Regions from separate parts of the Streptosporangium sp. NPDC020072 genome, predicted to be linked through region 2. Evidence: riboswitches for the same ligand, from Rfam matches in the RefSeq annotation. Region 2 holds a riboswitch; each other region holds the start of a gene.

Region 1 (7,550 bases), on a different contig from region 2:
AGCCGCTGATCTCCGAGGCGGTCAGGGGCGAGGGCGCCGTCCTGATCGACGCCGAGGGCGACCGCTTCATGAAGGGCGTCCACGAACTGGCCGACCTGGCTCCCCGCGACGTCGTGGCCAAGGCGATCACGCGGCGGATGCGTGAGACCGGCGCCGCCCACATGTATCTCGACGCCAGGCACTTCGGCGCGGAGAAGTGGCGCACCCGCTTCCCGACGATCCTCGCGGTCTGCCTCGAACACGGGATCGACCCGGTCACCCAGCCCATCCCCGTCGCCCCGGCCGCCCACTACGCCAGCGGAGGCGTCAGGACCGACCTGCGGGGCCGTACCAGCGTGCCCGGCCTGTACGCCTGCGGAGAGGTCGCCTGCACCGGGGTGCACGGCGCCAACCGGCTGGCCTCGAACTCCCTGCTCGAAGGCCTGGTGTTCGCCCGCCGCATCGCCGACGACATCCACGCCGAGCGCGCCGTACGGCCCGCGCCCGGTGAGCCCGTCGACGACGGACGCCAGGCCGGGTTGATCGACCCCAGGGCCAGGCCCAGGATCCAGGGGCACATGAGCATGGGCGCGGGGGTGCTGCGCAGCGGCGCCTCCCTGGGCGAGACCGCCAAGGCGCTGCTGAACGTCCGGTGGACCCCGGTCGCGGTCGAGCCGTGCACGGAGTCGTGGGAGACCACGAACCTGCTGACGGTCGCCTCCGCGCTGGTCGCCGCGGCCCGCGACCGGGAGGAGACCCGCGGGTCGCACTGGCGTGATGACTTCGCCGGACGGAACGATGAATGGTGGCTCGGGCACCTCGACGTGACCCTGACAGCGGAGGGAACGACCATGACATATGTGCCGCACGGACGAGGCTCCGACGCGCTGCCGCCGCGGGTCGAGGCGGCCCTGGCCGAGGCGGGCGTCGAACCGGCCGAGGTCGCGGCGCTGATCGAGGTCGCCGTGGCCGAGGACCTCCAGGAGGCCGGTGACGTCACCAGCCTCGCCACGATCCCCGAGGGGCTGACCGCCACCGCCGACGTGGTCGCCAGGGCCGACGGCGTCGTGGCCGGACTGGCCGTGGCCGAAGGGGTGTTCGCCCGTGTGGGCGGGAGCCGCCTGACGGTCGAACGCGTGGCCAAGGACGGCGAACGGGTGGCGCGGGGTGACGTGCTGATGACCGTCTCCGGCCCGGCCCGCGGCCTGCTCACGGCCGAGCGCACGGCGCTCAACCTGCTCACCCACCTGTCCGGCGTGGCCACCCTGACCGACCGGTGGGTGCGGGCCGTCGAGGGCACGGGCGCACGGATCAGGGACAGCCGCAAGACGCTTCCCGGGCTACGGGCGCTGGAGAAGTACGCGGTGCGTTGCGGCGGCGGCGTCAACCACCGCATGTCCCTTTCGGACGCCGCGTTGATCAAGGACAACCACGTGGTGGCCGCGGGCGGGGTGGCCGAGGCCTTCCGCGCGGTCAGGGACGCCTACCCGGGGTTGCCGATCGAGGTCGAGGTGGACAGGATCGACCAGATCGAGCCGGTCCTCACCGAGGGGGCGGAGGAGGTCCTGCTGGACAACTTCACCGTCGAGGAGATGTCGCGGGCCGTACGGCTGGTCGCGGGCAGGGCCCGGCTTGAGGCCAGCGGCGGGTTGACCTTGGAATCGGCTCGTGACGTAGCCGAAACAGGGGTTGACTATCTTGCCGTTGGCGCGCTCACCCACTCGGCGCCGGCCCTTGACATCGCCTTGGACCTTCGGGGGAACTGATGCTGCTCGCCATCGATGTCGGTAACACCCATACCGTCCTCGGCCTGTTCGAGGGCGAGGAGGTCATCGAGCACTGGCGGATCGCCACCGACGCCCGGCGCACCGCCGACGAGATCGCGGTCGTGCTGCAGGGGCTGCTCGGGCAGTCGCCGCTGCTCAAGGGCACCGACGTCGACGGCATCGTGCTCTGCTCGACCGTGCCGTCCGTGCTCAACGAGATGCGGGAGATGTGCCGCCGCTACTACGGCGACGTCACCGCCGTGATCGTCGAGCCGGGCATCCGCACCGGGGTCCCGGTCAGGATGGACAACCCGAAGGAGGTCGGCAGCGACCGGATCGTCAACGCCCTGGCCGCCATCCAGCTGTACGGCGGGCCGTGCGTCATCGTCGACTTCGGCACCGCCACCTCCTTCGACGCGGTCTCGGCCAAGGGCGAGTACGTCGGGGCGGTCACGGCCCCCGGCATCGAGATCTCGGTGGACGCGTTGGCCGCGGCCGGGGCGCAGTTGCACAAGGTCGAGCTGATCCGGCCGCGCTCGGTGATCGCCAAGAACACGGTCGAGGCGCTGCAGGCGGGCATCATCTACGGCTTCGCCGGGCAGGTGGACGGCATCGTCGAGCGGATGGCGGCCGAACTGGCCGACGACCCCGACGAGGTCACCGTCGTCGCCACCGGCAGCGCGGCGCCCCTGGTGGTCAGCGAGGCGCGCTCGGTCGACGTGCACGAACCGTGGCTCACGCTGATCGGCCTGCGGCTCATCTACCACCGCAACACCACCTGAGGCCCGGTCTCCTTCGCGGAGAAAAAGCGGGAAACACCCTCTGGCGGACATCGGTAACCTTGTCCTGTGACCGATGAAGTGACCACCCCAGCCGACGATCTGCCGGAGCAGATGCGCGTGCGCCGGGAGAAGCTCGACCGCCTCCGTTCGGAGGGCGTCGAGCCGTACCCGGTGAACTTCCCGCGCACCGCGACCAACGGCGATGTCCGCGAGAAATACGCCGGCCTCGACGCCGACACCGCGACCGGCGACAGGGTGGGCGTCACCGGTCGGGTCATGCTGTCGCGCACGGGCGGCAAGCTCTGCTTCGCCACGATCCGCGACGGCTCGGCCGACCTCCAGGTCATGATCTCCCTGGACCGGGTCGGCGAGGAGTCCCTGGCGGCGTGGAAGCGCGACGTCGACCTCGGCGACCAGATCGGCGTCGTGGGCGAGGTCATCACCTCCCGCAGGGGCGAGCTGTCGATCCTGGCCGACAGCTGGACGATCACCTCCAAGTGCCTGCGCCCGCTGCCGGACAAGCACGCCGGGCTCACCGACCCCGAGGCGCGGGTCCGCCAGCGCTACGTGGACCTCATCGTCAACGACGAGGCGCGCAAGATGGCCTACACCCGCAGCGCGGTCGTGCGGTCCATCCGTGACTTCTGGCACGAGGAGGGGTTCCTGGAGGTCGAGACGCCGATGCTCCAGCCGATCCACGGCGGGGCGGCGGCCAGGCCGTTCAGGACCCACATCAACGCCTACGACATGGAGCTCTACCTTCGCATCGCGATCGAGCTCTACCTCAAGCGGCTCGTGGTGGGCGGCATCGAGAAGGTCTTCGAGATCAACCGCAACTTCCGCAACGAGGGCGCGGACGCCACCCACAACCCCGAGTTCACGATGATGGAGGCCTACGGCACCTATCTCGACTACAACGGGATCGCCGACCTGACCCAGCGGATGATCCAGCGGGCGGTCGTGGCCGCCCTCGGGCACTCCGTGGTGGTCCACGACGGCCAGGAGATCGACCTGGGGCTGCCGGTGTGGCCGAGGGTCACCGTTTACGGCTCGGTCTCCGAGGCACTCGGCGAGGAGGTCACGACCGAGACCCCGCTCGACCAGGTCCGCAAGCTCGCCGACGCGCGCGACATCCACTGGGACGCCAAGTGGGGTCAGGGCAAGCTCGTGCAGGAGCTGTTCGAGGAGCTCGTCGAGCACACCCTCGTCCAGCCGACGTTCGTCATGGACTACCCGCTGGAGACCTCCCCGCTGGCCAGGACGCACCGGGACAACCCGCTGCTGACCGAGAAGTGGGACCTGATCGGGTTCGGCACCGAGCTCGGCACCGGTTACTCGGAGCTGAGCGACCCGATCGAGCAGCGCCGCCGCCTCACCGAGCAGTCCCTGCTCGCCGCGGGCGGCGACCCGGAGGCCATGCAGCTCGACGAGGACTTCCTCACGGCCCTTGAGTACGCCATGCCGCCGACGGGTGGCGTGGGGGTCGGCGTGGACCGTCTGATCATGGCCTTCACCGGTAAGAACATCCGCGAGACCATCCTGTTCCCGCTGGTCAAGCCCACGGGCTGACCCTTCCTTCCCTGCACCGGGCCCGTTGCCCGGCTCCCCTCACGGCGGGCCGGGCGGCGGGCCCGGTCTCATGTGGGGACCCGGAGCCCGGTGATTTGATTGGGGCCAAACGGAGGACGGAAACTCTATTTCCAGTGTGTTCGATACCGTACGGTAAACGGCACGTTACGCCAGATTTGCGCCGAATGCCGTAAATCTGGGGCATGGCATCCTCCCATTGCGGAGGGTTTCCAACCGCCACGTCAAGGGGTAGTGAGGCGCTCGGCGAAGCGCGCGGAAGGGCTCCACTTTTTCCGGCGAAATTCACATATAGGTCATAACCATACGGCCGACCGGCGCCGGGGCCGTGGTCGGCGGGGCTCCGGCGAAACCTTGGTCTGCGAGGACGTGGCGCGCGGCGGGCGCCCCCGGCCACGGACCCTGACTTGTCCGTGACTTAACCATAAAGGCGCCGACATATCATGAGTACTTCACGTAGCGACCACTATGTCAACAGCGCGTGCTACCTCTATGAAGTGTGGAACTTGACGACCTTTGAACAAGCCGTTTACCGTTCCTGACGGGCGACACTGATTCCAGACAACTCACGCCTCGATTAGCAGGTGCGGGGGGAGCGACTCCAGATGGCATATCCCGAAGTGGATTCCCGTCGCGGCGACAGCCTCCTGGGCATGGGCGAGGTCGGCCTCACAGATGAGGATCTCGTGCTGCTGGCGGAGCTGGCCAAGGGCGTCACGGTCGACCGGGTCGGACGCCGCCTCGACATCAGCGGAAGAACGGTCCGCCGTAGACTCCGCGGAATCTGCGACCGCATCGGCGTGGCGACGGCCATCGAGGCGGTCGCCTGGGCGGCCCGCAGACGCCTCATCTGAGGCGAGCCCTTACCCGAAGCCGTCCCGGGCCCCCGCGTACGGCAGGGGCCCCCTGAGGGGCCGCTGTGGCCGTACGCGACCCGGGTGCGTCCTTCCCCGAACCGCCGTCGGCGGTTCGGGGCGGTCCGGCCGGCCCAGCCGGTTCAGGCGGTCCGGGCGGTTCAGGCGGCTCAGTCGGCGATGCGCACCCCGCCCGCGAAGGGACGGTTGTCGATCGGGGCGATGTGAATGACGTCGCCGGTCTGCGGCGCGTGGACCATGAGGCCCGCGCCGATGTAGATCCCGACGTGGTGCAGGTCGCTGTAGAAGAAGACGAGGTCTCCCGGGCGCAGGTCGCTCCTTGAGGAGATGTGGGTGCCCGCGGTCCACTGGTCGCCCGTGTAGTGCGGCAGGCTGATGCCGACCTTCTGGTAGGCCCACATCACCAGGCCGGAGCAGTCGAAGGAGTTGGGGCCCTCGGCCCCCCACACGTACGGCTTGAGCTGCTGGGTGAGGGCCCAGCGGGCGGCCTCGGCGGCCTTGCCCGAGCCGATGATCGGCACGTTGACCTTGACCCGGCTGCCCCGGTTGCGCCCGGCCTGCGAACGCACCTCGCTGAACAGGTCGCTCTCGACCCGCTTCACCAGCCGTTCGATCTTGGTCCGCCGGTCACCGAGGTCGGACAGGAGGTCCTTGACCTCGTCGGTGCGGGCCTTGGCGCTGGCCTGCGCGCGCTGGGCGGTCTCGATCGCCTTGCTGACCTGCGCGACCTCCTCGCTCTGCTGCTGCTGGAGCGCGTAGTTCGTGGTGGCCTGGTCGAGGAAGGTGTCCGGGTTGGACGACTGGGTGAAGGCCAGCGCCGAGGCGAGCCCACCCGCCATGTAGGTGCTCTGGGCGAGCAGGGTGGCCTTGGTGCGCCGCTCGGCCAGCTGTGACTCGCTGGCGGCGAGGGTCTTCTTCGCGCTCTCCGCGGCGCGCTGCGCCTGCTTGAGCTTGACCCGCCCGCCGTTGTACTGCTCGGTGAGCGTCTCGATCTCGGTGTGCAGCTTCTCAGCCTGCTTGGCGAGCTCCTGCAGACTCGGTTTCGGCTCCGCGGTCGCGGCGAAGGGGGCGCCGAGGAGCAGGGAGGCGAAGGCGAGCCCGGCGATCACCACCTTGTGCCGCGGCCTGCGCACCCGGTGTTCTCGATGGCGGGCGTTCCCGCCCGCGCTCTCTCTCCCACGGTTGCGCGTGCGCTTCACCAACAGGCTCCTCTCTCGGCCGCCTACCGGGTTAGCTGACGGGTTCGGGCCGGAGGCAGCCCTACCGAGGCGCCGGTGGCACATCGGATTCACCCCGGGGGACGGCTGGAGGGTGGGTCCCCGGTTCCCCGAGTCGGGGATTCGGCGGCGCAGCACTTTACGGGTGCTGACATCGAGGACGGACATTAGTGCAATTGGCGGTTCATGCTCAACCAGAACTGTGAAGCCGGTGGAGCTTTCGCAACTGAAATGTCACGGTCGGGTCACGCAATTTCATGATCGACATATGTGCCACGCCGGGCATCCGCCTCCCCTGGCACGGGGGCGGAGATTCTCGCAGGTCCGGGCCTTCGGACGGGGCCGGTCGAGGCACGCCCGCCGGGCGGCCTCCCGGGGCGCGAAGAAGACGGCGAGATTCATCCGGCGGACCCTGCGGCCGAGATAAGGGCAGGCCGTAAACAAGCGGTGACGAGGACGTACTCTGATCAGTCATGGAGCAGGTTGCGCAACAGTCCCCGGTGCGGGCCGTACCCGGCCGGGACGAGGTTTCCCCGGAGGCCCCGGAAGGGGAGTCGGCGGCGGTCTCCGGCGACGTCCCGGAAGGATCGTCGGCGGAGATCACGGTGCGCAGGGCCAGGACGCCGGACGTCCGCGCCATCCGCCGCCTGGTCGACACCTACGCCGGAGCGGGGCCGCGCCTGCTGGAGAAGGCGACCGTCACCCTTTATGAGGACATCCAGGAGTTCTGGGTGGCCGACGTGGCGGGAAAGGTCGTCGGCTGTGGAGCACTGCACGTCCTGTGGGAGGACCTGGCCGAGATTCGCACGGTCGCCGTCGATCCCGACTGCCGGGGTATGGGAATCGGCCACCGGATCGTCTCCCGTCTCATCGGCGTCGCCGGAGACCTCGGACTGCGCAGGGTCTTCTGTCTCACCTTCGAGATCGATTTCTTCGCGAGACACGGATTCAGGCAGATCCAGGGCACACCCGTCGCGCCGGAGGTCTACGCGGAACTTCTCGCCTCCTATGACGAAGGTGTGGCAGAGTTCCTTGATCTGGAGCACGTCAAGCCGAACACCTTGGGAAACACCCGGATGCTGCTCCATCTGACACCGCGGGGCCACTAGCTTGACCGTGGTGCTGACTGATCGGAAAGGTGACTGTTGTTACCTATGTCGATACGTTGTGCACCAGCAAGCATGTGAGTCTGACATGTGCCACATGCGCAGTCGAAGTGAGGTGACGCGGTGAGCACCGGACAGCCACCGTATCCGCAGGATGATCCCGAGCGCGACCGCACACCGTCGGGGCATCCGCAATACGGACAGAACGCGGGTCGAGCCCCCGGAGAACTCGATCCCG
Region 2 (7,550 bases):
GCAGGATCCGTTCGCCCAGCCCCCGGGAACCGCTGTGGACGACGAGGACGAGGTCGCCCGCGGCGAGCCCGAGACGGCTCGCGTGGCCCGGGTCGAAGACGGTCCCGATCCGGGCCAGCTCGACGAAATGGTTGCCCCGGCCGACCGTCCCGAGGCCCTCGACGTGACCGGCGGGGATGTCGCCCTCCACGACGGCCCAGGCCGGATCGTCGGCGTCCTGCTCGGGGTCCAGTGCGCGATCGAGGTCGGGGAAGCGGGCGGCGAGCTTCTCGGGCACGGCGCGCTTGAGCTTCATGGGGAACACGGCGATGCCGCAGCCGATGTCGGAGCCCACCAGGAACGGGTACAGCACGGTCGACGCCATGGCGGCGCCGATGGGGGCGCCCTTGCCGGGGTGCAGGTCCGGCATGGCGGCGACGTGCGTCATGCCGTCGAGGGCGGCCACCTGGTGGCACTGCGTGAGGGCGTCGGACTCGATCCAGCTCTCAGGGGAGGCGAACACGGCGACGGTGGCCGGGCCTGCGGCCGTGGACGGCAGAGGGGGGCGTTGTTGCGACAAAAGGCTCTCTTCCCTTAAAAGGGGCAGGCTGACAGCGCCGCGGGGCGCGTTGACGCCGTGGCGTCTCGGAGTGGCGGGGCGCTGTCCGTCAGAGCGTCATGGACACGGCGCCATGAACACCACGTTCCCTGAGCCCGCCACGCGAGGGCAAACGGTTTTGCGCCCACCGCCGTCTCGCGACCCGGCCGGCGTACGGGAAGCACGAGGCCGGCTCCTTCATCGAAGCCCGGATGAGCAGCGCGATCGGTAGTGGCGGAGAGTCTTTTTCTGACTGTGTGAATGCTGGTCGGTGAAATCACACCTGGCAGGGAGGTGGCATGGAGGCGTTGGCCTCCAAGGGGCCGGGCGGGGAGAGGTGCCGGCTGGACGAGCGGCGCCTGCAGCGGCTGCGGGCCGGGTTGGAGCGTGGTCCGGCCGCGCACGGATATGTGGAGGACCAGCGCTGGACGCCGGTCCGAATCGCCGACCTGATCGCGGTGTTGTTTCACGTCCGCCACACCTTGCGTGGGGTGTCGTGTCTTCTGCACCGCCTGGGCTGGAGTCCGCAGATCCCTGCGCAGCGGGCTGTTGAGCGTGGCGAGGGGGTGATCACCTCGTGGGTCGTCGAGGAGTGGCCGGCGATAGAGGGCGGCGCTCGACCTGGGCGCCCGGCTGTGCTGGGAAGACGAGTGCGGGCAGAACCTGAGGCCGCCCCGGGGCCTCCTGGACGTGGATCTTTACCTCGCCGTCGACCGGCGGCCTCTCGACGACCAGTGTGCCGGTGTCGGCCTCGGGCACGCCCCGGGAGCTTCGTGACCACTTCAACCGTTGGCGGATGCGTTGCCGCGCCCAGAGCGCCGAGACCGTGGGCACGATCGCGGCCGGAGGCCCAGGAACCAGCCACGTTTGTGAGCGCGGTCCAGCCGGTGGCTCGGATCCACTCGACCAGGTCCAGGGTGGCCGGCTCGATCGAGCGCGCCGCCGCGGGGTCCGATCTTCTCTAGTACATCGAGATGTGCACGTGGTCGTAGTGGTTGGCGGTCACACCGCCCCGGTTGGACATGGCACGCCAGCCGGAACCGGTGTTGATGCGCTGACGCCAGATGACGTACTTGACGCCGAGCCTGTCCCTGTTCTTCAGGGCCCAGGCGGCGAGCTCGTCGCCGAGCTTGACGTTGGCCGCGGTGGGCATGGACCCGCCGGTGCTCATCATGAAGTCGCAGGCCCGGCCGAGGGGGTGCTCGCCCCCGTCGTTCGCCGATCGGTAGCAGCCCACCTCGTGGGGCAGCTGGAAGGCCTGTCCGACGGCCTCGCGCATGATCCGCGTGCGGTCGGTGATGTTGTCGGACCCGGTGGGCAGCTGGGGCGCCCAGCTGCCGTCGGAGCGGCGCCCCGAGCCTGTGGGAACGAGCTGTTCGAGCTTGTCCTCGATCACGCGGATGACCTTCTCCGCGTCCTCACGCTGAACCTGCACCGTCTTGGCCTCCTGCTCGATCTGCCTGGAGAGCTGGGCCGTCCTGTCCGCGGCCTGTTTCATGAGGTCCCGGCTCCGGGCGAAGCCCTGCAGCTGGGCGATCTGCTGGGCGGTCAGCTGTTCCATGACGGCCGCGCCGCCCACCTCGGGGGCCGACAGGATCGAGGGAAGGTCGAGGGGGCCGTTCTGGTAACGGATCTGGACGATGGAGGCGACCTCCCTGCCCGCCTCGGCGTAGGCCGCTTCCGCCTGGCGCAGGTCGGCCTGCGCGACCTTCTCCGCCTCCTGCGCCTTCTTCAGCGACTCCCGTTTGGCGGCGTACGCCTCGATGAGCCGGTCGACTTTCTTGTTGAGCTGGGTCAGTTCGGCGCGGAGCCGGGATTCGTCGGGCTTCGGCGCGGCGCCCGCCGTTCCCGTGCCGCCGAGGGCGAAGGCGAAGGTGAGGGCCGAGGCCAGGCAGGCGGCGGCCGTACGTCGATGGAAAGCGGGGGACAGAGCCGTCACAGCTCTCCTCTCCTCACGCCGACCGGGTTAGCTGACGGGTTCGGGCTGGAGGAAGCCCTTCCACCGAAGTGGTTCACCCCAGATGCATGGGTCCCCGGTTCTCAGGTGAGGCACCTGAGATTAGGCATATCGTGCTGTTTGTCCGATGCGTGAGGATAGTAATGGTAAAAAGGTGACCGCGCGACCCCGAGTCGAGACCGATCGGTGATCATTCCGTGACAACGGCGCGCAGGCGCCGAGCTGTCTCCTCAGGCGGAACGTCGTTCACGAAGGCCCCCATGGCCGACTCGGACCCGGCGAGATACTTGAGCTTGTCCGGCGCCCGGCGGATGCTGAACAGCTCAAGATGCGTGTACGCCAGGTCCCTGTCCACCCGCACCGGTGCCTGGTGCCAGGCCGAGACGTACGGCATGGGCACCCCGAACAGCCCGTCCAGGCGGCGCAGCACCTCGGTGTAGAGCGGTCCGAACGCCGCGCGCTCGGCGGGGTCGAGTCCGTCGAGGCCGGGAACCCCGCGGTGCGGGTAGAGATGGACCTCGACCGGCCAGCGGGCCGCGGCGGGCACGAACGCCGTCCAGTGCTCGTTGGCCGCGACCACACGCTCGGCGGCCTCCCGTTCGGCCGCGAGCACGTCGGCGAAGAGGTCGCCACCGGTGCGCTCCCTGTGCCGCCGCGCCGCGCCGAGCAGGGTCCGGGTACGCGGGGTCACGTAGGGATAGGCGTAGATCTGGCCGTGCGGATGGGGCAGGGTGATGCCGATCTCCGGGCCGCGGTTCTCGAAGCAGAACACCTGCTCGACCCCGGGCATCGCGGAGAGCGCGACGGTGCGGTCGATCCACGCCTCCATCACCAGCTCGACCCGCTCGGGAGAAAGCATGGAGAAGGAGGAGTCGTGCTCGGAGGTGAAGCAGACGACCTCGCACCTGCCGACGCCGGGCCGTACCTCACTCAGGCCGCCGACCTGCGGGTAGGCGCCCAGGTTGGTGGAGAAGGACGGGAAGCGGTTCTCGAAGACGGCCACGTCGTAGGTGGGGGAGGGGATCTCGGTCGGACGGCCGGGCGCCGACGGGCACAGCGGGCACTCGTCGGCGGGCGGCAGGAACGTACGGCCCTGCCGGTGCCCGGCGACCGCGACCCACTCCTCGGTGAGCGGGTCGTAACGCAGCTCGGAGGCGGCGGGCCTGGGCGGCAGGTCGCGCGTGTCGACCGCGCCGCGCGCCGCGTCGTCCCGCAGGTCGAAGTAGAACAGCTCGCGGCCGTCGGCCAGGTGGGTCGCGGTGCGCCTCATCGGTCGCGGGTCCCGTCACCGGCGACGACCAGCTCACCGACCCTGGCGGCGAGTTCCTCGCGGGCCTCCCGCCCGAGCCCGGAGTCCGTGATCAGGACGTGGGCCTCGGACAGCTCGGCGATCGTGCTGATCCCGACCGTCCCCCACTTGGTGTGGTCGGCGGGCACGACCAGGCGGTGCGCCGAGGCCACGAGCGCCCGGTCCGTCTCCGCTTCGAGCAGGTTGGGGGTGGTGAACCCGGCGCGGGCGCTCATCCCGTGCACGCCGAGGAACAGGGTGTCCACGTGCAGCCCTCTGACGGCCGCGACGGCCACCGGGCCGACCAGCGCGTCCGAGGGGGTGCGCACCCCGCCGGTCAGCACCACGGTGCGGTCGGCGCGCGGCGCGCGGTGGAAGACCTCGGCGATCCGGATCGAGTTGGTGATCACCGTCAGCTCTGGCACGTCGGTCACGAAGTGGGCGAGCGTCCAGGTGGTGGTGCCCGCGGAGAGCGCTATCGCCGTGCCCGGCCTGACGAGCCCGGCGGCGTGCCTGGCGATCGCCTCCTTCTCCGACTGCTGACGCGCGGACTTGGCGGTGAACCCGGGCTCCTCGGTCGAGCCGGGTCCCGTGGCCGTCGCCCCACCGTGGACCTTCTCCACGAGACCGCGCTCCGCCAGCGCCTCAAGATCCCTGCGGATCGTCATGTCGGAGACACCGAACTCGCGGACCAGGTCGGCGACCCTGACCCCGCCAGTGCCGCGCACCCGTTCGAGAATCACCTGCTGCCGCTGCTGGGCGAGCATCGATCCCCTCCTTAATCCACCAGACTCCAGCAAATTACCACAGACTCACAGGAGTGAATGTTGGATTATGGGGGTTAAGTGCTCACAGTCGCTCAAGTTCGGCATGGATGTTGGCCCGCGCCCGCGTCTCAAGGTCCGCGACGTGGAAGATCACGGGAAGGTCGAGCAGCGAGCGCAGCACCGCGGCCCTGCCCTGCCTGAAGAGCTCGTCGGGGACGAAGAAGTACTCCTCCCGCACCGCAGCCGCGTAGACGGCGTACTCCTGGGGAGAGGAGGCGAGGATCGCCAGGTCGGCGTCGCACAGCACGGCCCCGTCGGCGTCCCCTGGCTCGGGGGCGTGTGTGATCGTGAGCCTGACCAGCCGCGCGACCGTCCCGACAGCCTCCGGTGACATCCCGAGCTCGGGCAGCGCCCGCTCGGCGAGCCTGGCGCTGCGCTCCTCGTTGTCGCTGCGCCGGGGGTCGTAGACGGCGTCGTGGAACCAGGCCGCGAGCCGTACCAGGTCCGGGTCGGTGGCACTGCCGGCGAGCGCGTCGACGTGGTCGAGTACGGCCGTCAGATGTGCGGTCGTGTGGTATTTGCGGTGTGGCTCGCCGTACCGGGACAGCAGGTCCGCGCCGAGCCGGTCGGCCTCGGTTCCGGCCAGGAGGCGCCAGCGCTCCATCAGCTTCTCGCTCATGCGAGGCAGCCTAGATCCGCCCTCTTGTACGGCGGGTGCCCCGGGAGGAACGTAAGAGGCGGATCCCGCACCCGGCGGGGTTCACGGAAGGAGGCCGCGTGGGCAAACGAGCGCGTAAGAACCGGGCCCGCAAACGGAACAAGGCCAACCACGGAAGACGCCCGACGTCGCGTTAGCCGCGTCGTCCCCAGGAGGCGAGCAGCCGGGTCTGGGCGTCGGTGCCGGAGGCGATCGGCTGCTGCTCCCCGATGACCCCCGCCTGCCGGTAACCGGCCTCGGCGCCCGCGACCCACGCCGCGCAGGCCTCGACCAACTCGGGATCGAGCTGTTCGTCGGCGCCGATCGCCCTGGCCAGGTCCCAGGTGTGGATCAGGACGTCGGCGAACAACTCGGTGACGTACTCCCCGCCGGGCACGTCCCCGAAGGAGAGTCTGGCCAGGCGGGTCAGCGCCCCCTCCCCGTAGGCGGCCTGCACGGCGGCGGTGGCGGAGGTGTCGAACGCCTTCAACGGGTCGTCGCCGAGCAGGTCGCCGTCGAAGTCGTCCCCGACCTCGGCGGCGGTCCGCCCGCCGAGCAGTTCCGGAGCCCACAGGTTCTCGCCCACCACATGTTCGACCAGATCCCGCACGTCCCAGTCGACACAGGGTGTCCGGTTGTGCCACTGCTCCGGGGTGATCCTGTGAACGAGAGCGCCGAAGTCGTCCAGCGCGCGGCGGTAGGCCTCGCGTACGTCGGTGATCATCATGCCCTCCCAGCTCCTCATTTCGACCGTAACTCCTGGGAGGCCAGTAGTCATCGCGCTTGTCGGGCATGACACCGGGGTGTGACGGACTCGCTCGACGAGCCTCACGATGGCCGATAGTGAGGTATGACGAACTCGCGAGTGGCGATCATCGGTGGCGGCCTCGGGGGGCTGTGCCTGGCGCAGGGGCTGCGCCGGGCGGGCGTGGAGGTGACGGTCTACGAGCGTGACCGCACTCCCGGCGACCGGCTCCAGGGTTACCGCATCCACATCGACCCGACGGGGGCCCGCGCGCTCAACGAGTGTCTGCCTCCGGAGTTATGGGAGACGTTCCTGGCGTCGGCCTCCGGGAGCGGGCGGGACTTCGGCTTCCTCACCGAGAGGATGAACCCCCTGATGGTGATGGAGACCCCGCGCGGGCCGGACCCGCTGGACAACCACCACTCCATCAGCCGGGTCACGCTCAGGGAGCTGCTGCTGACCGGCCTGTCCGACGTCGTACGGTTCGACAGGACCTACGAGCGCTACACCCGTGAACCGGACGGGAGCGTGACTCTGCACTTCGCCGACGGGACCACCGAGAACGCGGACGTCGTGGTCGCCGCGGACGGAGGCAACTCCCGGGTCAGAAAGCAGTACCTCCCGCACGCCCGGCGGATCGACACCGGCATCCTCACGGTCGCGGGCAGGTTCCCGCTCACCGGCGAGACACGCGCCCAGGTCGCCCCCCGGCTGTGGCGGGGCCCCAACATGATCATCCCGCCGAGGGGGTGCGGCATGTTCACCGCGCCGCAGGAGTTCGGACAGCGGGACGCCGGAGGCGACGGAGCGGGCGACTACGTCATGTGGGTCTTCGGCGCCTCGGCGGGACGCCTCCCCACCGGACTGTCCGGCATGAACGGTCAGGAACTCAGGGACGCCGTCGCCGGGCTGGTCGCCACCTGGCACCCCGACCTGCGAAGGCTGGTCACCGCCTCGGCCCCCGAGAGCGTCTCCCTGCTGCCGATCCGCACCGCGGTCCCCGTCGATCCCTGGCCCGCGACGAACATCACCCTGCTCGGCGACGCGGTGCACAGCATGACCCCGATGCGGGGGATCGGGGCGAACGCCGCCCTGCGTGACGCCTGCCTGCTCACCCGCGCCCTGCGCGACGGAACGGACCCCGTCACGGCCATCGCCGGCTACGAGACCGAGATGCGCGAGTACGGCTTCGCCGCCGTGCGCAGGTCGCTCAGGGCCGCCAGGCAGTTCGTCGACGACAGCCGCCTGGCCAGGGTGGCCTTCAGGGGCGCGCTCAGGCTGGCCGGGCGCATGCCCTCCCTCAGGAGAAAAGCCCTGTCCTGACCTACGGCAGGCGCTGCTCGACCCAGACGACCTTCCCCTTGGCGGTCGTCCGGGAGCCCCAGCGGTGGGCGAGCCAGTTGACGAGGTGGAGGCCGCGGCCGGTGTCGTCGTCACTGCCCGCGTCCCGCATCGACGGCAGCACGGTGGAGCGGTCGCTCACCTCGCACACCAGCGTCGGGCCGCGCAGCATGCGCAG
Region 3 (7,550 bases), on a different contig from region 2:
CAGGCCCGTCTCGCCGTCCAGCACCGCATCCGGGGCGCCGCCTGAGGAGCCCGCGACCACGGGCAGCCCGGTCGCCGAGGCCTCCAGGTAGACGATGCCGAGCCCCTCCACGTCGAGACCCCCCAGCCTCGTACGGCACGGCATGGCGAAGACGTCTCCCGCGTCGAGGTAGCCGGGCAGCGACGCCCACGGGACCGGGCCGGTCATCATGACCGAGCCGCCCAGGGGCCGGGCCAGGCGTTCCAGCGCGCCCCGGTAGGGGCCGCCGCCGACGATCAGCAGGACCGCCTCGGGAACCGCGCCGAGCACCCGGGGCCAGGCCCGCAGCAGGACGTCCTGGCCCTTGCGCGGCACGAGCCTGGACAGGCAGACCACGACGGGACGCCCCCGCAGGCCGAGTGCGGCGCGGGCCGCCTCACCCCCGGCGCCGGGGCGGAACAGGCCGGTGTCGACGCCGGGGGCGAGCCGTACCAGGCGGTCCTGGGGGATCACCCTGGCCAGGCGCCGCCGGGTGTACTCCCCCAGGTAGGTCACCGTGTCCGCGTGCGCGCCGATCCTGGCCAGCAGTCTTCCGACGGCCGGGACCGCGGCCCAGGCGGCCTCGTGGCCGTGGGTGAGCATGACGATCCGCCGCGCCCCGGCCGCGCGCATCCTGGGCGCGAGCAGGCCGAGCGGCGCCGCCGCCCCGAAGACCACCGTCTCGCACTTGAACTCGGCCACCAGCCGGGCGGCCCTGCGGGCGACCTGCCGGGTGGGCAGCATCAGGGAGGTGGGGTGACGCACGACCGGGTACGGCTGCCGCGCGTCGAAGGCCGTGGCCCCCGGCCAGCTCGGGGCGTAGACCACCACCGTCTCCGGCGGCCGGCCCGCGGCCAGGCCGTGCACGAACGACTGGATGCCCCCGGCCCTGGGCGGGAAGTCGTTGGTGACGATCAGTGTGCGGGTCACGGTTCCCCGGCGCCGTTCAGCAGGGCCCAGGAGCGGGCCATGGCGATGCGCTGCGGTGTCGTGGGATGAGACACATAGAGCAGATATTCAATGACATCTGGCGACAAATCAGAAATGTTGGTGATCGCGAGCCGCTTCTGCATGGCCGTGAACGTCTCGGGCCGCCGTGTCAGGTCGAGCGCGTGCGCGTCGGCGCGGGCCTCGATGTGCCTGCTGATCACGTTCTGCGCCGGCCCCGACAGCACGGTCGCCAGACTCAGCAGCCCCATCAGGAGCCCGACCGCCCTGGGGTCGGCGGCCGAGGGGACGCCGGTGCGGCGCCGTACCGGACCGGCCGAGGTGATCAGGTAGAGCAGACAGGCCCCGCAGGCGGCGCCGAGCGCGCCGACGAGCGTGCCGTACAGCACGTCGCCCGCCTTGGCGTGGCCGAGCTCGTGCGCCACCACCAGCTCGACCTCGTCGGCCGGGGCCCGCAGCAGCGTGTCGTAGACCACGATCCTGCGGGTCGCGCCGAACCCCGAGACGTAGGCGTTGAGCGCGGTCGTACGCCGGGAGGCGTCGGCCACGAGCACGTCCTCGACCGGGACGCCGTCCTTGGCCGCCATGTTGAGCAGGCCGGAGCGCAACTCCCCCGCGGCCATGGGCTTGAAGTCGTTGAACAGGGGCTCGACGACCACCGGGTAGGCGAAGGAGGCGAGCATGGTCAGCGCGAAGGCCCCGATCGCCGCGGGCAGCCACCACCGCCGGTAGCGGCGGGCCAGCCCGACCACGGCGACCACCATGATCGCCGTCAGCACGGCGCCGACCGCGGTGTTCTTGATCCGGTCGGCCGACCACGACGCCCAGGTCTGGGTGGACAGGCCGTACTCGCGCAGATAGGTCTCCGCCCACATGCCGAACGGCCAGCGCAGCACCGCGACGGCCGCGGAGATCACCAGCACGCCGAGCAGCGCCCGCAGCCACCACGGCCCCCGCAGGCGGCCCAGCAGCCGCGCGCCGAGCGGGGTGGCGACCAGTACCCCGGCCACGACCAGCGTCAGGCCCAGGGACAGGTAGGACGGCAGGCTCACCGCGGCGTCGAACGCCTCCGCCCTGGCGATCTGCGCCGGGGTGAAGTCACGGGCCGGGTCCGGCGCGACGTACGGCGCCGCCTCGGGCAGCGCCCGCCACGGCGTGGTGAACGCCACGACCGCCAGCGTGATCGCCCCCAGGACGGCGAGCGCGATCCCCGCTCCCCTGGCCCCGCCCCGCTCCCGCGCCGGTGTCTCCTCCACGCTCCGCGTCATGAGAGTTCCCTCCGGAGATGGTCGCGCCACGCGGCGGTGAACTCCGCGCGCGACAGGCCCAGCGTGCTGCCGACATCGCTACCGTAAAGCCTCACCAGCGCCTTCTCACCGAAGCGCTCCGCGACGTACCGGCACGCGAGCCAGGCCTCCTCGTAGGCCTGCGCGAGTCTGGGGGCGCCGGGGGCGAAGCCGTCCCCGGCGGGAAGCTCCGTGGGCAGGACGCCCGCGCGCACCTCGGCCGCGAGCTCGGCCGCAACCGTCCTGACGGCGATCCCCGCGTCCCGGTAGCCCACGTAGTCGGCGAACCCCTCCGACAGCCACATCGGGACCCGCCCGCCCCTGGTGGCGCCGGTCGCCAGATGGGTCAGCTCGTGGGTGATCACCACGTCCCTGCCGGTCTCGCTGAGCCTGGCGTATCCCGTCGGCACCACGACCACCCGGTCCGCGGTCGCCAGCGCGGCCAGCCCGCCGGTCCGCGCCGTCCCCGCGAGCTCCGCGGCCTCGTCGTCGGTCGCGGGCACCACGATCACCGCCCTGACCGGCCCCCAGATCCGCGCGATCGTACGGCAGGCACGGTCGGCCCTGGCCGCGAGATCACGCAGTTCGGCGGGCGGGACACGGTGGCCGACGACAAGGGAGCGCTCGCCCCGGACCACCTCGGCGGCGCCTGGCCACAGGTCGCGGGCCGTCTGCGGCGTGGGCCTCGCCCCGCCGAGCCCGGCGCCCGCCAGCGCGAGCATCCCGGCGAGCACGGCGCGGCGCCCCTTCGGGACGGACATGGCAGCCGATGCTAGCCGACTCCCCGGCCGGAACGTTCCCGGCAGGCGGCGGCCCCGCCCATCCACGGGAGGATGGGCGGGGCCGTCCGCCGCTGTCAGGTGCCGGGACGGACCGCTCCTGCGAAGGCGGACCTGTAGTACCCCTTCAACGTCACGATCCTGACCGACTTGCCGCTGCTCGGCGAGTGGATCATCTTGCCGTGGCCGACATACATGCCGACGTGGCCCTTGCCGTAGAAGAACAGCAGGTCACCGAGGTGCAACTTGCTCCACGAGACCTTCTTCCTGACCGCGCGGTACTGGCTGCCCGTCACCCGGGGGAGGGAGACGCCCGCCTTGCGCCACGCGTACTGGACCAGGCCCGAGCAGTCGAACGCTCCGGGACCGGAGGCACCCCACCGGTACGGATCGCCGATCTGTTTCCTGGCCGTCGCCACGGCCGTCCTGGCCCTGGACCGCTGCCGTGCGGCCCGGTTCATCGCGGCCTTCGCCGTGCGCTTGACACGGGCCTTCGCCGTGTTCGCGGCAGTACCCTTCGACGTGCCCTTCGATGCGCTCTTCGACGTGTCCTTCGCCGTACTCCTGGCCTGAACCGCGACCGCGGTATCCGTCGTCGCCTGTGCTGTTGCCGGCCCCAGTGCCACCGCTCCGGTTGAGGCGGTCAGCGTGAGGACGAATCCGCCCAGGTAAAGGCGGAAAAAGCGCGACAAACGGGGGTTTTGCAGGGTGGTAGACAGGATTTCTCCTTGGGACTTCCACTGATGCCTACCGGGTTAGCTGACGGGTTCGGGCTGGGAAGACGCCCTACGACGGCAAACGCGTCGATTCACCCCTGGCCACATGTCAAGGGCCGATGGTTCCCCGGCTCCGTGCCTCCTGGCTGCACGAACTCGGCGGGCCGCCGTGATGGGAACCGATCCCTTCGGGGAACGGCGGCCGACTGGATATCTATACGGACACCGGCCCGCAGGACCGGCATTCGACGCGGTGGCATGGCTTGCTCACTGCGACCGCCAGAAGGTACCTCGATCACCAAGCCCCGGCAAAGACCCCATCAAATACGAAGATCCACAAAAAGGTTTTCATGTTTACGAAAGGCCTGATAGTGCGGCATCACGATCTTATAAATATGACCCTTGTCACATTCGAAATGATCTTCCAGAGAAGCACAACAAGTGTCACATAAATCACATTTATCAGTGACTTCCCAAAGCGCCCCTTCACCTACAAGGGCGTCGAACAGGACCACTCCGGCGATCCTGGGCATGCCAAACGGGCCGCCCGTTGAACGGACGGCCCGCGGTCGCGAAGGTGTTCAGACGGCCCCCAGAGGCCCCGTGGACGTGGACGGGACCAGGGGGGGTCAGGGGCGGACGGCCCCGAGCAGACGGCCGCCGTAGGAGGAGAGGGGGACGACCTTGACGACGTCCCCGGTCTGGGGAGCGTGGATGATCTTGCCGTTGCCCGCGTAGAGGCCGACGTGCCCCAGGCCCTGGCTGAAGAGGATGTCCCCCGGCTGGAGGTCGCTCAGCGAGACCTTGCGCTTGGCGCCCCAGCTCCACTGCTCCCAGGTGGTGCGGGGCAGGCTCACGCCTCCGCTGCGCCAGGAGGCCTGCACGAACCCCGAGCAGTCCCAGCTGTCCGGGCCGGTGCCGCCGTACCGGTAGGGCTTGCCGAGCTGGGCGAAGGCGAAGGTCAGCGCGGCCCTGGCGTTGCCCGAGGCGGAGCCGTTGTACTGCATGCCGGTGCTGTTGGGGTCGCCCGGCCTGAAGGTGCCGAGGTCGCGCAGCACCTTCGTCTGGATTTTGATCATCTTCTCGACCTTCTCCTTCTCCTCGGCCAGCTCGTCGCGCGTCTGGTCCGCGTCGGCCAAGGCCTGCTTGGCCTTGTCGCGGTTGTCACGCAGCGTCTTGTTGGCCTCGTCGAAGGCGTGCAGGCTCTCGGCACGGGAGGCGGAGATCTGGTCGGCCGTGGCCAGGCCGCTCAGCACCAGGTTGGGGTTGACCTCACCGACGAGGTTCGGCCAGCCGATGGCGCCGCCCTGGTAGGTGGTGACGGCCATGGTGACGAGGTCGTCGCGGAGCCCGGCGACCTTCGCGGACTGCTTCGACAGGTCGGCGTTCAGGTCCGCGTACTTCTTGCGGGCCCTCTTCCACTTCTCGCCCGCCTGGTTGTACTTCTCGACGAGCTGGTCGGCCTGCTCGTTGAGCTTGGCCAGCTTCTGCTTGGTCTGCGCGACCGTCGGCTTCGGCTTGGCCGCCGCACTCCCGATCGGAGTCACGAGCAGGGCCAAGGCCAGTCCCGCAGCCATCGGCACACGCACGAACCCAACCGGCACACCCGCCACGGCCACGACGCCGCCTCCCCACGCAAAGACCACGTAAAGACCTGGGGCGAAATAGTACAGAACCGGTAAGGGTCAGCTCACCTTTTTGGCGGTTTTGTTCTTTACCTGTAGATGTCAGCCAGGAGGCGGCCCGGCCCGGGAAGGACGGATCAGGCGCGTCCGAGCCTGCGCAGGAGCAGCACCGCGGGAACGGGCCTGGCGCCCATCCGGCGGACCGACTCGGCCACCTCGCGGTCGGAGGAGACGACCGCGACGGCCCGTCCGACGGGCTCGGCCCGCACGAGCTGGCGGATCAGGTCGTCGGCGATCTGCCCGGGGGAGCTGAACATCACCCGGACGCCGCGCGGCGCGGAGACCGGCACCGGGCCGTTCAGCTCGGCGCCGTCGAAGACACAGGTCAGCTCGGTGCGGGTCTGGGCGTACAGCGCGCCGAGTCCGGTCAGCAGCCGGTTGCGCTGGTCGGCCAGGGTCAGCGCGCCGTACCCGGTCTTGGTCACGTTGTAGCCGTCCACGATCAGATGGATCTGCGGCAGCGCGAGCAACTGGTCGAGCAGGGCGGGGTCGTCGTCGGCCAGGGCCCGCGCGGGCACCGCCTGGACCCCGTGCCTGCCCGGCGCGACAGAGGAGACGGAGTCGGCGGGCCGGTGGATGCTCGACGGCAGCGCCAGCTCCCTGCGCAGCCCGGCTGCGGCGTCCTGCAGGGCGTCGAGCAGCATGCGGACCTTGGTGTCCTCCACGCTGCGGCCCTCACGGGCGGCCCTTCGCGTGGCCTCAAGCTGGCGTTCGGCGTCGGCCACCCGTTCCCTCAGGCGCCGCAGCTCGCTCTCCCCCGCGCTCCCCGCGGCGGTCGCGGCGGCCTTGGCCTCCTGCGCGGCCTCCTCCATCTCGGCGGCCCGCGCCTCGGCGGCCCTGGTGCGCTCCCTGGCGTCGTGCAGCCTGCGGCGCAGGTCGGAGATCTCGGACCTGGACCCCTTGAGCTGCTCGCGCAGCCGGTCGGCCTCCTCCTTGGCCGAGGCCTTCTGCGCGGCCAGCTGCTCGCGCAGCCGGGTGAGCGTCTGCTCCTGCGCCGACCCCTCGGCGACGGCGGCGGAGCGCTCAAGGTCGGCGCGGGCGGTCTCGACCATCTCCACCCAGCCGGGTGGCCTGGTCAGATAGGCCGCGGCCGCCACCAGCACCGGCTCGGCCGCGGGCGGCACGACACCCTCGGCGAGGCTCTCGACCAGCTCGGGCCAGCTCGCGGCCAGTGTCTCCGCGACCAGCTCGCGGAACTTCTTGTCGGTCTCCAGCTGGGCGGCGATCGGCGCGCCGCCCAGCCTGGCCCGTTTCCTCGGGTCGAACTTGGCGATCCCCCGTAGCGGCGCGGGCATCACGGCCTGCGGCATCGACCCCAGAACCTGGGACGCCAGCTCCACGACGTGTAAGCGGACCTGCTCGGGCAGTGGACGAGACAGGCCCTCTCCGGCTGAACTCATCACGGCCCCTACTCGGATCGGTCTTCACGTCAAGGGTACGGCTACCTCACCCGGGCACCGACCTGGCCGACGTCCGCCGCCCCCCTTCCCAGGCGAACGTGACATCGGCGGCGGGTGTCCGGCCAGGTGCCCCGGCCATGCTCGGCACGGTCGTGTCCATACCTGGCCAATTCAGATCAGAACAGGTCAGATCAAATGACCCGCGTCGTGAACGGTCAGCGCGATCTGGACCCGGTTGTTCAGTTCCAGCTTCGTCAGCACCCGGGAGACATGCGCCTTGACCGTCGCCACGCTCATGTAGAGCTCGGCGGCGATCTCCGCGTTCGACCTTCCCCTGCCGACGGCGAGCGCGACGTCGCGCTCACGCTCGCTGAGCACCGCGAGCGACGCCCGCGCCTGCTCCCTGCGGGTGCCCGCGCCGACGTCGGAGACGTGCGCGATGAGCTGCCTGGTGACGGCGGGCGACAGGATCGGCTCGCCCGCGCCGACCCTGCGGATCGCGGCGACCAGGTCGGCCGGAGGGGTGTCCTTCAGCAGGAACCCCGCCGCCCCGGCCCGCAGGGCCCGGAGCACCTGGGCGTCGGCGTGGAAGGTGGTCAGCACGACCACCTCGGGAGGGGCAGGGGCGGCGCGCAGCCGCTCGGTCGCGGTCAGTCCGTCGACCCTGGGCATGCGGATGTCCATCAGCACCACGTCCGGCCGGTGCGCGGCAACCAGC
Region 4 (7,550 bases), 470 kb from region 2:
GCGATGTCGTCGGCGGTGCTCGCCGACCCGCCCTCGGTGGGGAAGGGCCCGGGACAGGCCCTCGCCTTCCATTGGGGAGGAACGGCATGGACCACCTCGGGGATGGTCTCGGCCGTCTCGGGGATCGTGCTGGCCGTGATCGAGGTCGTGCTGCTCGCGGGCCCCGCCTTCGCGGTGGGCATCCGCCGTCGCCGCAGGGAACTCGCGCTCCTGTCCGCCCAGGGCGCCTCGGCCCGGCACCTCAAACTGGTCGTGCTGGCCGACGGGCTGACCCTGGGACTGGTCGCCGCCGTGCTCGGCCCGGTCCTCGGCGTCGGCGCCGCCAGGGTGATCGCGGCCGTCATGGGGATCTGGCCCGCCGGTGAGCTGGGGCCGTTCGAGGTGCCCGTCGGGCAGATCGTGCCGGTCGCCGTGCTCGGCCTGGTCAGCGGGGTCGCGGCGGCCGTGGTGCCCGCGGTGCAGGCGGCCGGGACGGACGCGGTCACGGTGCTCGCGGGCAGGCGTCCCACGGCGCGTGACCGGGCGGGCCGTCCACTGGCCGGCCTGGTCCTGCTCACGGCGGGGACCGCGGCGATGCTCTACGGGACGGTGAGCATCGAGGCGTGGATCTATCTCGGTGGGGCGCTGGGCCTGCTCGGCCTGGTCATGGTGACGCCCTGGCTGGTCAGGTGGATCGGCGGGCTGGCCGGAGGGCTCCCGCTTCCCCTTCGGCTGGCCGTCAGGGACGCCTCCCGCAACCGGGGCCGTACGGCTCCCGCCGTGGTGGCGGTGCTGGCCGCCGCCGCGGCGTTCAGCACGGTCGCCGTCGGCGCCACCAGCAGCGTCGCGACGGGGGAACGGCACTACCGGACCGGCTACCCCCAGGGCACGACCGTGATCTACGGGGACGACGTCCCCAAGGAGACCTGGGAGCGGATCAGGCCGCTCGTCGCCGAGGTGTTCCCGAGGACGACGCCGCTCGCGACGTACCAGGCACTCGACGGGGAGGGCGGGGCGCTGGACTTCGCGCTGGAGCGCCGTTCCTGTCGGAAATGCTTCACCTTGTGGGGGCCGCTGGGCACTCTGCCAGTGGGCGGCCCAGACCTGCTGCGCCTCCTGCTGGGCCGTACCGACCGGGCGGCGGAGGTCGCGCTGGCCGAGGGCAAGGTGGTGATCTTCGATCCGGCCGTGGTCAGGAACGGGGAGGTCCGGTTGGCCGTCCGGAGGCTCCCGGTGGGGGGCGAGAAGCCCGCGGTCACCATGCCTGCGGTCGGCGCCACCGTCCAGGGGCCCGCGCTGGTGCTCGGGGTGGCGCCGGAGGCGGCGGTGACCAGGGCGGGCTACGTCCCCGGCCTCATCGGGTTCATCGTTCGCCCGGAGGACGGCCGTCCCGACCCGGAGCGGGAGCGGCGGCTCAGCGAGGCGATACGCGTGATCACCCCCGACGTCACGGTCACGACGGCGGGGAGCGTGGACTCCGGCAGGATCGATCCCACCCTGTGGGTCATGGGGGCGCTGGCCTCGCTCGTGGTGCTCGGCGGTACGCTCGCCGCCTCGGGCCTCGCCGCCGCCGACGCCCGGCCCGACCTGGACACGCTCTCGGCGGTCGGGGCCAGACCTCGCACCCGCAGGGCGGTCGCGGCGGGGCAGGCGGTGTTCGTCGCGGGCCTCGGGGTGCCCCTCGGCCTGCTGGTCGGCCTGCTGCCCGGGTTCGCCATGGCGAGCCAGTCGGTCGTGCAGCGCAACGACTACCGGGAGGTCGGGTTCAACGGGGTCGCCTACCCCAAGCTTGAGATGGTCCTCAGCGTCCCGTGGCCTCCCCTCGTCGCCGTCGGGGTCGGGCTGCCGCTGCTGGCGGGACTGATCGCCCTGGCCTTCGCCAGGACCGGGGTCACGCTGACCCGGCGGCTGGGTTAGTCAGGCGGACAGGTGGCGGCCCGTTCAGGGGCGGGCCGCCACCTGTCCGGTTCAGTCGGTGGTGCCCGCGCAGACCACGTGGGCGCCGATCTCGATCATCCGCTGCTCGCTGCGGGCGTCGGCGACCCTGGCCATCAGGATCGGCGCCTCGCTGGCGGCCAGCTGCGGCAGCCGGGCGCGCACCCCGCGGTGGATGTCCCTGACCACGTCCTCGGCCGCCGACATGTGCACCTTGACGTGCAGCATGATCCCGGGGGCCCCCGAGGAGGTCTTGGCCTCGGAGATCCACACGTGGTGCACGAGCGGGTAGTCGGCGAGCACGTAGGAGATCGCGAAGCGCAGCGCGGGCAGGATCGGGTGTGTGCAGCGCCCGTAACCGGGATCGACCATCTGCATCGGCCCCGACAGGTGGGGACGCGGCGCGGGGATCCACGGTTGGGCGGCGGGCGCGGGCGGCACGGGGGCCGGGCCGGTGCGCCGGCCCGCCGCGGGGGTCGCCATGGGAGTCACCGAGGGGGTCACTGTGGGAGCCACCGGGGTAGCCGGAGCCACGGGGACGACCGGAGGCACGGAGGCACGCGGGACCGTGGCCATCGCTCCGGTTGCGTAGGCCGTCGGGGCCGCGCTCGACAGCGCGGGCGTCGGGCCGGTGCGGGTGGAGAGCAGGTGGCGCTGGAGATCCTCGATCGGTACGGCCGCCGCCGCCGGACCGGCGGCGTCGATCACGATCTCGCGCACGCCGGTGGCACGCTGGATGTCGAGGATGGTGTCGGCGTCGCACGCCGACAGGGCGTGGTTGCCGCGGTGGCGCGCGTAGGTGCTCTGCGAGGTGTAGCCGAGCAGGACCCGTTCGCCGGTCTGGGTCGTGCCGAGCACGACGGAGCGATCAGGGCGCACGGCCACGAGGAGCCCGTATTCGGCCAGCGCCGTCAGCAGCCGGTGCGGGCTGCCGTGTTGCGAGAGTACGTCGCCGAGAGCGGGGTTCCCGATGCTCATACACGGAACCTTAGGTAGAGAACCACGGCTTATCAGGGTAATCGCGAAGTTTTATCTAGATCAAGACCAAGATGAATTTTGTAGGCATAGAAGGTGTACGAAGTGGGTAACCGTCTCGGATCGCGGGACACTCGTGAACGCGTTCACAAGCCTCGATAGACTACGTGAGGTCCGTCCGCAGCCTCCACGTCTCCAAAGGATCCAGCCCGTGAACAAGCCCGTCGTACTGGTCGCAGAGGAACTCTCCGAGGCAGGTCTCGCCGTCCTGGGAGCCGACTTCGAGGTCCGCCACACCGACGGCGCCGACCGCGCCAAGTTCCTGCCCGCCCTCGCCGACGTGGACGCGCTCATCGTGCGCAGCGCCACCCAGGTGGACGCGGAGGCGATCGCCGCCGCGCCCAAGCTCCGTGTCGTCGCCCGCGCGGGCGTCGGACTCGACAACGTCGACGTTGAGGCCGCGACCAAGGCAGGCGTCATGGTCGTCAACGCCCCCACCTCCAACATCACCAGCGCCGCCGAGCACACCGTCGCGCTGATCCTCGCCTCGGCCCGCAACGTCGCCCAGGCCCACGCCGCGCTCAAGGGCGGCGAGTGGAAGCGTTCGAAGTACACCGGCGTCGAGCTGGACGAGAAGGTCGTCGGCATCCTCGGTCTCGGCAAGATCGGCCAGCTGGTCGCCCAGCGCCTGCAGCCGTTCGGCGTCGAGCTGATCGCCTACGACCCCTACCTGCAGCCCGCCCGCGCCGCGCAGATGGGCGTCAGGCTGGCCTCCCTCGAAGAGGTCCTGCGCGAGTCCGACTTCATCACCGTGCACCTGCCCAAGTCCAAGGAGACCGTCGGGCTCATCGGTGACCGCGAGCTGCACCAGGTCAAGCCGTCGGTTCGCCTGATCAACGTCGCGCGCGGCGGCATCATCGACGAGGGCGCCCTCTACTCCGCGATCAAGGAAGGCCGCGTCGCGGGCGCGGGCATCGACGTGTTCCCCAAGGAGCCCGTCACCGACAGCCCGCTGTTCGAGCTGGACCAGGTCGTCGTCACCCCGCACCTGGGCGCCTCGACCCACGAGGCCCAGGAGAAGGCCGGCACCCAGGTCGCGCGCAGCGTGAAGCTGGCCCTGGCCGGCGAGTTCGTGCCGGACGCCGTCAACGTCCAGGGCGGCGCCGTCGCCGAGGACGTCAAGCCGGGTCTGCCCCTGGCGGAGAAGCTCGGCCGCGTCTTCACCGCCCTCGCCGGTGAGGTCGCCACCAGGCTCGACGTCGAGGTGCGCGGTGAGATCGCCTCCCAGGACGTCCGCGTGCTGGAACTGGCCGCCCTCAAGGGCGTCTTCACCGACGTGATCGAGGACTCCGTCACCTACGTCAACGCCCCGCTCCTGGCCAAGGACCGCGGCGTCACCGTCGAGCTGGTGACCAGCGCGGAGAGCCCCGACTGGCGCAACGTGGTGACCGTCCGCGGTGTCCTGGCCGACGGCCGCGCCGTCTCGGTCTCCGGCACGCTCTCCGGCCCGCGGCAGGTCACGAAGATCGTCGAGGTCAACGGCTACCAGATGGAGATCGAGCCGACCGACCACCTGTCGTTCTTCACCTACGACGACCGCCCCGGCGTCGTCGGCGTCGTCGGCCGCATCCTCGGCGACCACGGCATCAACATCGCCTCCATGCAGGTCGCCAGGGACGCCAAGGGCGGCAAGGCCCTCATCGCGCTGACCGTCGACTCCGCCATCCCGGCCGAGGTGATCGACCAGATCGGCGGCGAGATCGGCGCCGACAGCGGCCGCTCGGTCGACCTGGCCGACTGATCCCGGAGCACGGTTCCCACGGCCGCCGTCCCCGTTCGCGGGGCGGCGGCCGTCTGCTTTTCCGGCCGAGCCTCGTCTCAATATGTGAGAAGCCTGCACGAGGGGTGAGACAGATTGCGGAGGGCCGGTTATTATGGCTGGTAATGCGCCAGGTTCTCGTACTTATTACCTGCCGCGGCGAGGCCTGACACAGGGGCGGGCCGGCAACTCGCCGCGGTGTGATGGCGTTCGTCGGCCCCGGTTTCCCGTCGATCCGTGATCCGGATCCGCGATCCGATGAGGACCCGTGACCAGGGTCCAGGCTCCCCTTCCTCCTTCAGCCAGCTCCGTGCGAACGAGACGAGAAGCGTCATGTACGACATGTATCCCTGGAACCGTCCCGAGGACAACGAGAACGAGGCCGCCCAGGCCCTGCAGACCGCGCTGGACCGCCGCGACAACGGCGGAGTGCCCCCGCACTCCTCCTGAGCCGGGTCCCTCCGAGGCCACGGGCGGTGCGGCGCCCGGGACCGGGAGAGGCGTGGGTCAGCGGGCGAGGGCCGTACCGGCCTGGGTCGACTGCCTGATCGCCGTGTCCAGCTCGGCCCGCTCGTCGGCGAGTTCGACCCCCTTGGGGTCCGGCCGTACGGCTCCCGCGAAGCTGGCGCGGCGCCAGGCCTGCAGCTTCTCCACCTTGACCACGTCGCCGCTGCGCGGGGCGTGGACCATGTAACCGGGCTTGGTGATCATGCCGACGTGACCGAGGTTGTGGAAGAAGACCAGGTCACCGGGTTTGAGGTTCTTCCAGGAGATCTTCCTGGCGAACGCGGAGTACTGCTGGGTCGTCGTGCGGGGCAGCCGGATGCCCGCGGCGCCGTACGCGCGGAGCATCAGGCCCGAGCAGTCGAAGCCGCCCCTGCCCGTGCCGCCCCAGACGTACGGTGTGCCGCGCTTGGACATCGCCCAGTTCAGCGCCTTCTTCCAGGCCGGGACCTTCCGCGCGGTCCCGGAGAAGCCGGCCGGGGCGGGTTCGACGGCGGGAGTGGTGAGCGGGGTCCGGGAGCTCTCCGCGGTGGGGGCCGGGTGCGCGAGGGCGAATCCGGCGGCGGCGAGCGCGAGGAGAGGAGTGGGGGAGGAGGTGGTGAGGGAGGAGTCCGCCAGTGCGACGGCGGGCGTCGCGAGGATGGTCGAGCCGGTGACGATCAGGGTCAGGACACGGGGGTAGGTCTTGCCGTTCAGGACCGTTCCTTCCATAGGGCCGGCCGGGTGAGCTGTCGGGCTCGGGCGTGGAGGTCGCCCTACGGCGCGTGGTGGCGCCGACTCGCCCCGAGGGGCCTCGTGGAAAACGCCGGAAACGTGCTCCGCCAGACGGAGTGCGGCTCGGACGCCCCGTGGACCCCGGAAGTGGTTCCCCGGCTCCGCGCGGACCGAAAGAGGGGGATGGCCTGCGCGAATTAGGCGACGATACGAATGGCCAGGACCTTAACGAAACGGTCAAAAGATCGCAAATAGGACAAACTTTTCAGGGCCTTCCGGGGCGGGAAGTGTCCGAGGGGTGAGATCGGTGGTTCGATTGTCGAGACAGAGCAGATAGGGTGCCCGTTATGGATTCGCGCAATGTTCGTCTGGCCGTCATCCCTGGAGACGGGATCGGGACCGAGGTCGTCACCGAGGGCCTGAAGGTCCTCGAAGCCGTCGGAACGAAGGTGGAGACCACCACCTACGACCTGGGTGCCGGCCGGTACCACAGAACCGGTGAGGTCCTTCCCGAGGCGGTCCTCGACGAACTGCGCGGCTACGACGCGATCCTGCTCGGCGCGGTCGGCGACCCCAGTGTGCCGCCGGGCATCCTGGAGCGCGAGTTGCTGCTCAAGCTCCGCTTCGAGCTCGACCACTACGTCAACCTGCGTCCGGTCAAGCTCTTCCCCGGCGTCGCGACCCCGCTGGGCGGCTCCCGCCCCGAGGACATCGACATGGTCGTCATCCGTGAGGGCACCGAGGGCCTCTACGCGGGCGCCGGTGGTGTGCTGCGCCGCGGCACGCCGTACGAGATCGCCACGCAGGAGTCGCTGAACACCGCCTACGGTGTCGAGCGCGTCGTCCGCTACGCCTTCGAGAAGGCGCTCAGCAGGCCGCGCAAGAAGCTGTCGCTGATCCACAAGACCAACGTCCTCACCTTCGCCGGTGACCTGTGGTCCCGTACCGTCGACCGGGTCAGCCTTGAGTACCCCGACGTCGCCACCGACTACTACCACGTCGACGCGGCCTCGATGTTCTTCGTCACCCAGCCGGAGCGGTTCGACGTGATCGTCACCGACAACCTCTTCGGCGACATCATCACCGACCTCGGCGCCGCCGTCGCCGGTGGCATCGGCCTCGCGGCCAGCGGGAACGTCAACCCCGACCGCACCGCGCCCAGCATGTTCGAGCCGGTCCACGGCAGCGCCCCGGACATCGCGGGCCAGGGCAAGGCCGACCCGACCGCCACGATCCTGTCGGTCGCCATGCTCCTGGACCACCTCGGCCTGACCGAGGAGGCGGCCAAGGTCGAGCAGGCCGTGGCCGAGGACCTGGTCGAGCGCCAGACCGGGTGGGCGAGCCGTACCACCCACGAGATCGGCGACGACATCACCGCCCGAGTAGCCGGCTGACAAGCCGCCCGCACGACCCCAGACGCGCCCGGTGGCTCAGCAGAGCCGCCGGGCGCGTCTTTTTTGTTCGTCTCACCGAGCAGGCTGCCGGATTTTGGCATATATGCAGTAGTTTTCCGGTGCCTGCTCCGTCCCAGAATGGACCGTAGGTGCACTCCGCCACGAAGAGAAGGACCGCCGCCATGACCACCGCTCAGAAGCTGACCTTCGACGTGCAGCTCTCCGACCAC

Evidence for each region. Region 2 has a riboswitch for cyclic di-AMP ahead of ABZ470_RS00080 (hypothetical protein). Riboswitches for the same ligand answer to the same signal wherever they lie in the genome.
Region 1: it holds a riboswitch for cyclic di-AMP, as region 2 does, so the genes downstream of both, ABZ470_RS10955 (NlpC/P60 family protein) here and ABZ470_RS00080 (hypothetical protein) in region 2, are expected to answer to the same signal.
Region 3: it holds a riboswitch for cyclic di-AMP, as region 2 does, so the genes downstream of both, ABZ470_RS06975 (C40 family peptidase) here and ABZ470_RS00080 (hypothetical protein) in region 2, are expected to answer to the same signal.
Region 4: it holds a riboswitch for cyclic di-AMP, as region 2 does, so the genes downstream of both, ABZ470_RS02330 (C40 family peptidase) here and ABZ470_RS00080 (hypothetical protein) in region 2, are expected to answer to the same signal.

The regions. Positions count from the first base shown of each region.
Region 1 is NZ_JBEYAB010000004.1:284,683-292,232, forward strand. It holds gene ABZ470_RS10935 (L-aspartate oxidase) at 1-1,745, shown strand, start outside; gene ABZ470_RS10940 (type III pantothenate kinase) at 1,745-2,527, shown strand; gene lysX (bifunctional lysylphosphatidylglycerol synthetase/lysine--tRNA ligase LysX) at 2,594-4,096, shown strand; gene ABZ470_RS10950 (LuxR C-terminal-related transcriptional regulator) at 4,768-4,968, shown strand; gene ABZ470_RS10955 (NlpC/P60 family protein) at 5,139-6,188, opposite strand; cyclic di-AMP (ydaO/yuaA leader) riboswitch at 6,194-6,345, opposite strand; gene ABZ470_RS10960 (amino-acid N-acetyltransferase) at 6,680-7,315, shown strand.
Region 2 is NZ_JBEYAB010000001.1:12,110-19,659, reverse strand. It holds gene ABZ470_RS00090 (RNA ligase RtcB family protein) at 1-559, opposite strand, end outside; gene ABZ470_RS00085 (winged helix-turn-helix domain-containing protein) at 877-1,542, shown strand; gene ABZ470_RS00080 (hypothetical protein) at 1,539-2,516, opposite strand; cyclic di-AMP (ydaO/yuaA leader) riboswitch at 2,519-2,653, opposite strand; gene galT (galactose-1-phosphate uridylyltransferase) at 2,725-3,804, opposite strand; gene ABZ470_RS00070 (DeoR/GlpR family DNA-binding transcription regulator) at 3,801-4,589, opposite strand; gene ABZ470_RS00065 (metal-dependent phosphohydrolase) at 4,672-5,268, opposite strand; gene ABZ470_RS00060 (TIGR03086 family metal-binding protein) at 5,441-6,013, opposite strand; gene ABZ470_RS00055 (NAD(P)/FAD-dependent oxidoreductase) at 6,137-7,354, shown strand; gene ABZ470_RS00050 (SpoIIE family protein phosphatase) at 7,356-7,550, opposite strand, start outside.
Region 3 is NZ_JBEYAB010000003.1:135,521-143,070, forward strand. It holds gene ABZ470_RS06960 (glycosyltransferase family 4 protein) at 1-948, opposite strand, end outside; gene ABZ470_RS06965 (M48 family metallopeptidase) at 945-2,234, opposite strand; gene ABZ470_RS06970 (hypothetical protein) at 2,231-3,013, opposite strand; gene ABZ470_RS06975 (C40 family peptidase) at 3,109-3,492, opposite strand; cyclic di-AMP (ydaO/yuaA leader) riboswitch at 3,761-3,919, opposite strand; gene ABZ470_RS06980 (NlpC/P60 family protein) at 4,377-5,324, opposite strand; gene ABZ470_RS06985 (NYN domain-containing protein) at 5,510-6,832, opposite strand; gene ABZ470_RS06990 (response regulator transcription factor) at 7,019-7,550, opposite strand, start outside.
Region 4 is NZ_JBEYAB010000001.1:478,321-485,870, reverse strand. It holds gene ABZ470_RS02350 (ABC transporter permease) at 1-1,896, shown strand, start outside; gene ABZ470_RS02345 (hypothetical protein) at 1,948-2,892, opposite strand; gene serA (phosphoglycerate dehydrogenase) at 3,101-4,690, shown strand; gene ABZ470_RS02335 (hypothetical protein) at 4,967-5,158, shown strand; gene ABZ470_RS02330 (C40 family peptidase) at 5,216-5,923, opposite strand; cyclic di-AMP (ydaO/yuaA leader) riboswitch at 5,911-6,125, opposite strand; gene ABZ470_RS02325 (3-isopropylmalate dehydrogenase) at 6,274-7,320, shown strand; gene ABZ470_RS02320 (branched-chain amino acid aminotransferase) at 7,503-7,550, shown strand, end outside.